DNA from 2 places in the Virgibacillus byunsanensis genome. Region 1 is predicted to be linked to the other one. Evidence: riboswitches for the same ligand, from Rfam matches in the RefSeq annotation. Region 1 holds a riboswitch; the other holds the start of a gene.
The links. A riboswitch is a leader RNA that binds a small molecule or an ion and turns the genes downstream of it on or off. The one in region 1 is predicted to bind thiamine pyrophosphate.
Positions count from the first base shown of each region.

Region 2: it holds a riboswitch for thiamine pyrophosphate, as region 1 does, so the genes downstream of both, thiW (energy coupling factor transporter S component ThiW) here and ACFQ3N_RS02305 (ABC transporter substrate-binding protein) in region 1, are expected to answer to the same signal.

Region 1 covers NZ_JBHTKJ010000007.1:126,325-130,526, reverse strand. Annotated here, with positions in the region: gene ACFQ3N_RS02320 (ABC transporter ATP-binding protein) at 1-289, opposite strand, end outside; gene ACFQ3N_RS02315 (ABC transporter permease) at 289-1,053, opposite strand; gene ACFQ3N_RS02310 (thiamine-binding protein) at 1,136-1,426, opposite strand; gene ACFQ3N_RS02305 (ABC transporter substrate-binding protein) at 1,441-2,448, opposite strand; TPP riboswitch at 2,557-2,666, opposite strand; TPP riboswitch at 2,802-2,897, shown strand; gene tenA (thiaminase II) at 3,042-3,737, shown strand; partial or broken gene ACFQ3N_RS02295 (PTS transporter subunit IIC) at 3,925-4,202, opposite strand, start outside.
Region 2 covers NZ_JBHTKJ010000072.1:10,482-14,683, reverse strand. Annotated here, with positions in the region: gene thiM (hydroxyethylthiazole kinase) at 1-513, opposite strand, end outside; gene thiD (bifunctional hydroxymethylpyrimidine kinase/phosphomethylpyrimidine kinase) at 510-1,316, opposite strand; gene tenA (thiaminase II) at 1,313-2,002, opposite strand; gene thiW (energy coupling factor transporter S component ThiW) at 2,169-2,657, opposite strand; TPP riboswitch at 2,742-2,856, opposite strand; gene ACFQ3N_RS18605 (DUF1801 domain-containing protein) at 3,152-3,505, opposite strand; gene ACFQ3N_RS18600 (hypothetical protein) at 3,597-3,788, opposite strand; gene ACFQ3N_RS18595 (N-acetylmuramoyl-L-alanine amidase) at 4,182-4,202, shown strand, end outside.

The DNA of each region.
Region 1 (4,202 bases):
CCCCTAATACAACATTGTCAATGATAGTGCGCCATGGAAAAAGCGAGGGACTTTGCGGGGTATAACTTATCGCACCCCGCTTGCCATTGATCCTTTCCCCATCTAAATAAAAAGTACCCGTGTCAGGACGGTACAGACCACCGATCAAATGAAAAAGCGTGCTTTTCCCACTTCCGGATGGGCCAAGTAAAGAGACAAACTCTCCCTCTTTTATTGTAAATGAAACGTCATCCAAAACCTTCTTATTAGCAAATGATTTCGTTACCTGTTTGACTACCAGTTCACTCATCACTTATCCTCCTCTGTTGCACGCCATTTAATAAGCAACTTTTCCAATGTAATAATTAGTATAAAGAACAGCAAGCATAAGAACATAATAAAAAAGATAGCGACAAAAACACGATCGGTACGAAATGATGATTGTGCAAGTGTCATGTACACCCCAATGCCTTGATTCGCACCAAGCCATTCAGAAATTACAGCACCCATCACACTGTAGGTTGCTGAAATTTTCAAGCCGGAAAAAATCGCCGGCATGGCATGCGGTAGCTCTAGCTTACTAAAGATTTGCCGTTTGGATGCACCAGCCATCTGCATATAGTGCACCAAATCCGTACTTGTCTGTCGGAATCCATCCAATGCCGCTATTGAAATTGGGAAAAAGCAAACGAGGGTGATGACTAGTATTTTGGGTAGCACACCAAATCCGAACCAAATCACAAGTAATGGTGCGAGCACAATAATTGGAACGTTTTGCGATAGAATCAACAAGGGATAAAAAGCCTGCCGTACACTTGGTAGTAAATGAAGGATAACCGCAATCAAAATCCCACCACTGACACCACAGATAAAACCGATAATCGATAATTTTATGGTTGAAATGAAATGGTGTTGGAAGTTCCCCCAACTCGCTATCCCCTCTTGTGCTATTTCTGATGGGGCTGGTAGCAGCCATGTCGGGACTGAAAGCAAATTGCTGCTAATTTCCCATATGATAAGTAAAAGGATGATGACCGTTACCGGCCGCCATCCCTGTGCTAGCATTTTTTTCATACTATTAGGGTGCTTTGACTTCCAACGCACCCGCACCTCCATTCAACTTAGCTCCACTCTACTATCTAGAAAAACATACTTTTTAACGGTACTTCTCTGTCAATACATCCATTGATGCGCCATCTGGGTTATAGTAAATCTTCACCTGAGAAATTATACTCGAACTACCTCGTTCAACCATTTTCTGATTCATTTTTTCGATAACCGCCAAAAGCTCTGTTAACTCCCCTTCCATAGTCGTTTCAAGTGGATGTACTTCATACTTGATCCCAGCCTGTTGAATAACTTCAATCGCCGCATCCACATATGGAATGACATCTTCCCCATTCTTTGTCTTGGGAATAATTTGAATACTAACAAGTGCATTTGTCATATTATTTCTCCTCATTATTTTTCTGGTAAAAATTCATTCGTAAATGCTTGCGCTGCATCCAGTTCTTTTTCAAGTAACTCATTTTCATACATCCACTTCGAATAGTTTTCCCAAGTTTGTTGATCCTGGATACCCCATTGTTCGGCATCATCCTGATATTGAGGTGATAACCATGCTTGACTTGCTTCCACTAACTCAGCATCTAAATCCGGTACAGACTCTACTAAAATGGATGCAGCTTCTTCCGGACTCTCAATCGTATATTGATAACCTTTAGAAACAGCTGCCATAAAGGCTTCGACTGTATCTGGATTTTCATCGATCATGCTTTCATTCGTTGTGATAACTGGCGTATAATAGTCGAGATCGTCTGAATAATCGGTTAGATATTGCACGTTAAGCTCAACGTCACGTAATTCTGCTTCCACACCAGTCCATCCATAATAGATCCAAGCAAAGTCAACATCACGTTCGACTGCCGTAAAAAAATCAGTATTTCCCATATTTATAATATTTACATCATTAACATCCGCGCTTTCTTGTTTCATTAAAGAATCAATAACCGCTGCTTCAACTGGGGCACCCCAACCTCCGTAGGTTTTCCCAGCATAATCAGCTGGTGAGGTAATACCTTTATCTACAGGAGAAGCAAACCCAGACGTATTATGTTGAATGATTGCTGCAATGGAGACAATCGGTATATCCTGAATACGTGCTTCTGTGATAGATTCTTGTGCACTAATCCCAAACTCTGCTTGCCCAGATGCCACTACCTGATCAGCACCGGATTCACCAGGTAACGTAATGTCCACCTTTAAGCCTTCCTGTTTAAAATATTCTTCTGCCTGTGCAACATATAACCCTGTGTGGTTCGTATTTGGTGTCCAATCCAATACCAATGTCACTTTTTCTAACTCTTCTTCCTCCTGTGCATTAGAATTATCACCACTAGTTTCTTGATCATTTACACAACCAGCTAGCACGATAACTAACATAACGATGAAAAATAATATTCGTTTCAATTAAATCCCCCTACTTTCTTATTTTATTTAATGGTTCGCTAGAGGAACATACTGCTTAGCGCACGTAAAATATGCCCCAGGCTAAGCCTAGAGCACATATATAGTCACATTCACATTATATATGTTCCCTACGCTGGTTTAAACCAGATCAGGTTCCAAGGGTCTGCATCTCACGGATACCATCTCAACCAGCAACACTGGTCCCCCTACATTCAATACTATTAAACTAATAATACAGTATTAACTTTGACACAGATAGTGCTAAAATTCAAGTGTTTAATGAGAATAAGCGCTCCCAAATATAGTTGACTTTGTTTTTTCATATGATATGCTGAACAGATAATTTCATTAATCGTTTCCGCTAGGGGAGCCTGTTAAAGGCTGAGACTATAAAACCCTTAGAACCTGATCTGGCCAATACCAGCGGAGGGAAGTGGAAAGTCACTTAACCATTCATCCAATCTGTCCATCTCTTTAGATAGCGATAGAATCATAGGATTAATTTATTAACCTTAAAATAGATGAATTTATCTTTAAGTACTTTTCTTTCCTCCTCAATCAGTCGGAAACAAACTAAAGAGGAGGTATTTTGTATGCAATTTACAGACACACTACGAGAGGTAACCAAAAACAGTTGGGAACAAAGCTTAAACCATCCTTTTGTTGTAGGTATGGTAAAAGGAGATTTACCACTGGAAACATTCAAGTATTTTATTCTTCAGGATATTTACTATTTAAAGCATTTTGGAAAAGTACATGCCCTGGCAGCAGCGCAGACAGAAGACTTCCAGATTACTGCCATGCTTGCTGAAAAAGCGAAACTTACAGCAGAGGCAGAACTGACTGTCCATAAAGAACATGCAACTATCTTGAACATTACAGACGAAGAAATAAAGCAGTTCAAACCAGCACCAACTGCATATGCCTATACAGCTCACTTATACCGGGCAGCCCTTTCAGGCAGCCTGGGGCAGACGATTGCTGCACTACTTCCATGCTACTGGCTGTATGCAGATATTGGCAAAACATATCAGGATGCAAAACCAACAGAAAAAATCTACCAAAATTGGATTAGTATGTATGCCAGTGAGTGGTTTCATACATCCACCCAGGATCAAATCGACCTGTTGAATAACATAGCAAAAGATGCGAGTGAACAGGAAAAAGAAAAAATGAAAGAACAATTTATTATTGCAAAAGAGTACGAGCTTGCTTTCTGGGAGATGGCGTACACAAGAGAAGTATGGATGTCAGAACGAAAAAGTAGTACTGGAGTTCCAAGAAAATAATAAAATAAAAATTATAACTTATGCAGTCGACAAGTTTTAAACTTTTCTACCTGCTTAGTAATGCTTGTTGCCATGTTTTTAATGGCGAAAGTCCTATTTTTACTTACTTTTTTAACCTTTAAGCTTTTATATATTTTAAAAGTGCCAAAAACCCACTATCCAAAAGAATAGTGGGTTTTTTGGCAAATTATGCTACTTTAGTGTTATCCTTATCTCCATTGGCGCTGGTTTTCCATCCAATGGTGAATAATGCTGCCAGGATAATTAAGATCAAAGCAGATACAAGCATGTTTGATTCAATTAAGTTGATCAAGTTTCCAAGTACAATACCGACTGCACCAAAGTCTGCATCACCAAACGTTGTACCTTCAAAGCCTAATGACCCTAAGACCGGTAACAGTAATGCAGGTAAAAAGCTAAATAGAACACCATTGGCCATTGCACCAAAGATTGCACCTTTACGGC
Region 2 (4,202 bases), on a different contig from region 1:
CCCAGTACAAATAATATCTGTTTTTCCTGTGACAACAGCTGTTGTTTGATAAGTTTCAGCTACTTTATAAGCGATCTCTTCACCATTGCCATCTCCAAGGGATTCAACGCCCTTCGTCTCCCATGGAATTTGTACGAGATGAGCTAGTTCACCAGCATTCCCTTTAATAACTGTTGGCTGTACTTTATTTAAAATTTGGTTAACAGCAGATGTACGAAAGGCTGTAGCAGCTACGCCAACCGGATCAAGCACCACTGGTATTCCTTTACGATTAGCAGACTTACCCGCAGTAATCATTGCTCGAAGTTCCTGTTGAGTTAATGTACCAATATTAATAAGTACGCCATCTGCAAGTTTTGCTATATCTTTAGCTTCTTCCTCAGCTTTAGCCATAATTGGGAGGCCACCAAATGACAACAGCCCATTAGCAGTAAAATTCATTACTACTTGATTTGTAAGATGGTGGATTAAAGGGCTTGTTTCTCTTACACTATTAACGACTTTTTTATTCACTTTGTCACTCCTTCTATACGTGTTGCCCAATGATTTGTCGGGCCATTTCCTTTCCCGAGTGAAAACGAATGACGGATAGCGGCCGTTACGAAGTACTTTGCTTTTTCAACAGCTGCTGTTAAAGGAAATCCGAGACTTAAGAAAGCTGTGATCGCTGCTGAATACGTACATCCAGTACCGTGCGTGTTATTTGTATCGATACGCTCGGATGAAAAGGTGTGCATCTTATTGCCGTCATATAAAAAGTCGATCGCTTCCCCTTTCATATGCCCACCTTTAACCAGTGCAGCACCAGCTCCGTGCTTATGCACAATTTGTTCAGCAGCTGATTTCATATCCTCTACTGAGTCAATTTTTTCTCCAGTAATATCAGCTGCCTCGGGTATATTAGGTGTTACTATAGATGTCAGTGGTAAAAGATGTTCACGTAGAAAGTGGCGAGCTTCTTTTGCAATTAAAGGATCTCCACTTGTAGCAACCATGACAGGATCCATTACATAGGGAACGTCCAGTTCAGAGGTTTTTTCTGAAATGACACGCATCATATCCACATTGGCTATCATCCCTGTTTTAAAAGCATGAAATGAAATGTCATTTAAAATGGACTCAAACTGCTGTTTTACCATACTTACAGGTAGGTGATGAACGTCTTGAACACCTGTTGTATTTTGTGCAACGATTGAAGTAATAACTGACATGCCATAGGTTTTTAACTCTTGAAACGTTTTTAAATCAGCTTGTATGCCAGCACCACCACTAGGGTCAGTGCCAGCTATGGTTAGTGCAGAAGGGATCTGTCTCATTTTTTTACCACCTTTTCTTTTGAGGGCCATTCCTCACAGGTGAAGGACATTTCCCAGAAGTTCAATTCCAGTTGACAGCTTTTGCGAAATGCGTCTTGCATTTTTTCTTGTTCACTCGTGGATGCATGTGCTGCAATTGCATCTAAGCGATTTCGCATTTCCATTGTTGTGGCGGCCACTCGATCATCTGCATAAAAGCTAATCCATCGATAGAAAGGATGATCCTTTGCTGGGTTATACTTCCTCATTAATTCTTGACCGATTTCTAAATAAGTCCATGGACAAGGTAATAATGCACTTAAAATTTCACCCAGACCGCCCATTTGTGCATGATACATCATATGTTTAATGTAATGATCAGCTGTTGGTGGGAGTGCGTGACCTTGAAGTTCCTCATAACCAACACCTATATGATCACAAAAGTTATGGTGGGGGTGCACTTCACTGTTTAAAATAAATTCAATTCGGTCATGGAAATACTGGATATCATCTCGTTTTTGTGATTTTGCAAGTGCAATGCCATAAATTTGCATAAATGCATTGAGATATTCGAAATCCGCTTTTATATAATGGGCAATTGCTTCTTTTGGAACATGCCCTTCTCCAATTCCTTTTATAAATGGATGTTCAAAAATAAGCTGAAAAATGTCGTCATTTTCTTTTCTTAATTGGTTAGTGAAAGTCATTTGAAAAGCCTCCTTAAAAGTTTAGGAAGCTACTAGGGGATAAATAAGTAGATTTATAGAGGATTTATAATTGAATTCCTCGACTACTTCTCTGCGCTAATTACCTAGATCATGTTCCGAGCGGCAAAGGATAATTCCTTATCTCAGCCCTAGTAGATTTCCTATATTATACGTTACGTATTAATTGTTCCTGTCTAACTCTTGAAACGATAAACAAACCAATAAAAGCGCCTGTAATGCTACTAATGAGAAACGATGGTATAAAGAATAATGCACCAAATGAGCTACCCATTAAGACTTTGGCAAAAGGTACGGAGAATAGCGCACCAATAATACCAGTACCGATTGTCTCGCCAACAGCAGCCCAATACTTTTTACCTAGTTTAAGGTAAAGATATCCAGCCAGAAAAGCACCGATCATACCTCCTGGAAACGCCAATAACGTACCCAGACCAAGCATGTTACGTAAAAGGCCAATCATAAATGCAATAATTACTGCTGGACCAGGTCCGAGTGTTACTGCGGCCATAACATTTACTGCATGTTGGACTGGATAGGCTTTCGCAACACCTGCTGGAAACCAGAGTAACTGCGCACCTAAGGTACCAATCGCAACAAAAACGGCCATTGTAGTTAATAAACGTGTTCGATTCATATATTTCCTCCTTTCCTTTGGGGCGGAAAGCAAAAAAGCCAGATCCTTATAGGACCTGACTTGGAATAATCGAAATAGAATAGACATATCGTCTGACTACTTCCCTCCGCTGGTATTAACCAGATCAGGTCCATAAGAGTCAGAAAACAATACGTGTTTCCTCTCAGCCCACGATTCTTGGGCACCCCTAGTAGTATCTTTATAAAATATTTACTTATTAATTAAGAATAACAAATCATTGTTAATTTGTCAGTATAATTTTCTTTTAAGGTTTTTTTAGTAGATAAGAAAGTATAAAACTTTCTTATCTACATAAGTTCAACTAAGGCTTTCGCCATTAAGGCTTGGCGATAAGCCAAGTTTTCTAAATTTAACTGACACATAAACGTTACTGTAACGTCTAATGTAGTGAGAATGTGCAAATAGTAACCAGAGGCAATTAGACATGTCTAGAAAAGAATTAGTTTCCGAGTGGTAGAGGGGAGAGGAAACGTTTATGTCTTGAATTCAATAGCTTCTTGAATTAAGGAAATGAATTTTTCGGTTTGAATATCTTCTAGTTTTTTCACCCGGATATGGCGCATTTTTTTACCTGTTCCTTCAAGTAAATTGTCTTTGTCTTCAAGAGTTGCTCCAAAATAGAATCCTAAATTAACATGACTTTTGGCAGTTTGGAGATAACAAACTAGACCATTTTCGATATAACATGGCTTTCCCCATTTGATTTCTTCTGTAATAGTATCGGATGCTTCAAAGATAATTTTTCTAAGGGTATTCGTAAGTTCTTTCGTATGATCTGGTAATGTTTCAATGAATTGGTTAACTTCTTTGTTCTTAACTGGATTCATCAATAGACACTCCTTATATCTGTAGTGAAAGGTCGTGATGAGGTGGAAACGTATGACAACAGTTTAACAGATAATATTTTATATTGGGTAGTTAATAGAATAAATCCGAATGCGAATCGACTTTTCGATTGAAAGGAAGTACTTCCTCAGACGCTGCTGCATAATAACTCGCTTCGAATAAATCAAAATGTGTAACAAGTTGTGTTACGTCAATTCGATAATAAGGAATGGTTGCAACAAGATTTAGCGATACACGAAGCGGAAAGTTTACATAAGGCGACAAATGCAATGTTGAAGTTGCTGATAGGTTTTTACAAGCATACGTTCATGAGATAGGAGAAGCCTTCCACTATGATACCCACTGGGATCTCCTGGACTTGATCGATATACTTTTTGGATCACCGAAAGTGTACCAGAGATGGGTAGGTTTAGGTGTGACAGGGTTAACGGATTCGTTGATGGAGGAACGCTTGGATAGGTATGTTCGAAGTAGTTTTGGGGTAGTTATTATAATACTACATTATTGCCTCAATTTTCCTTTAAACAAACGTTTATCCAATTTAATTTCTACAGGATCTCATATAATAAAATGACTTAAATTTTTTACAATTTTTAAGAAAGAAAAACGTTGGCACATCTAGGCGTGCCTTATTTTTCTAAGAAATGGGGGAATTTGATGAAACTTTACCTAGATCCA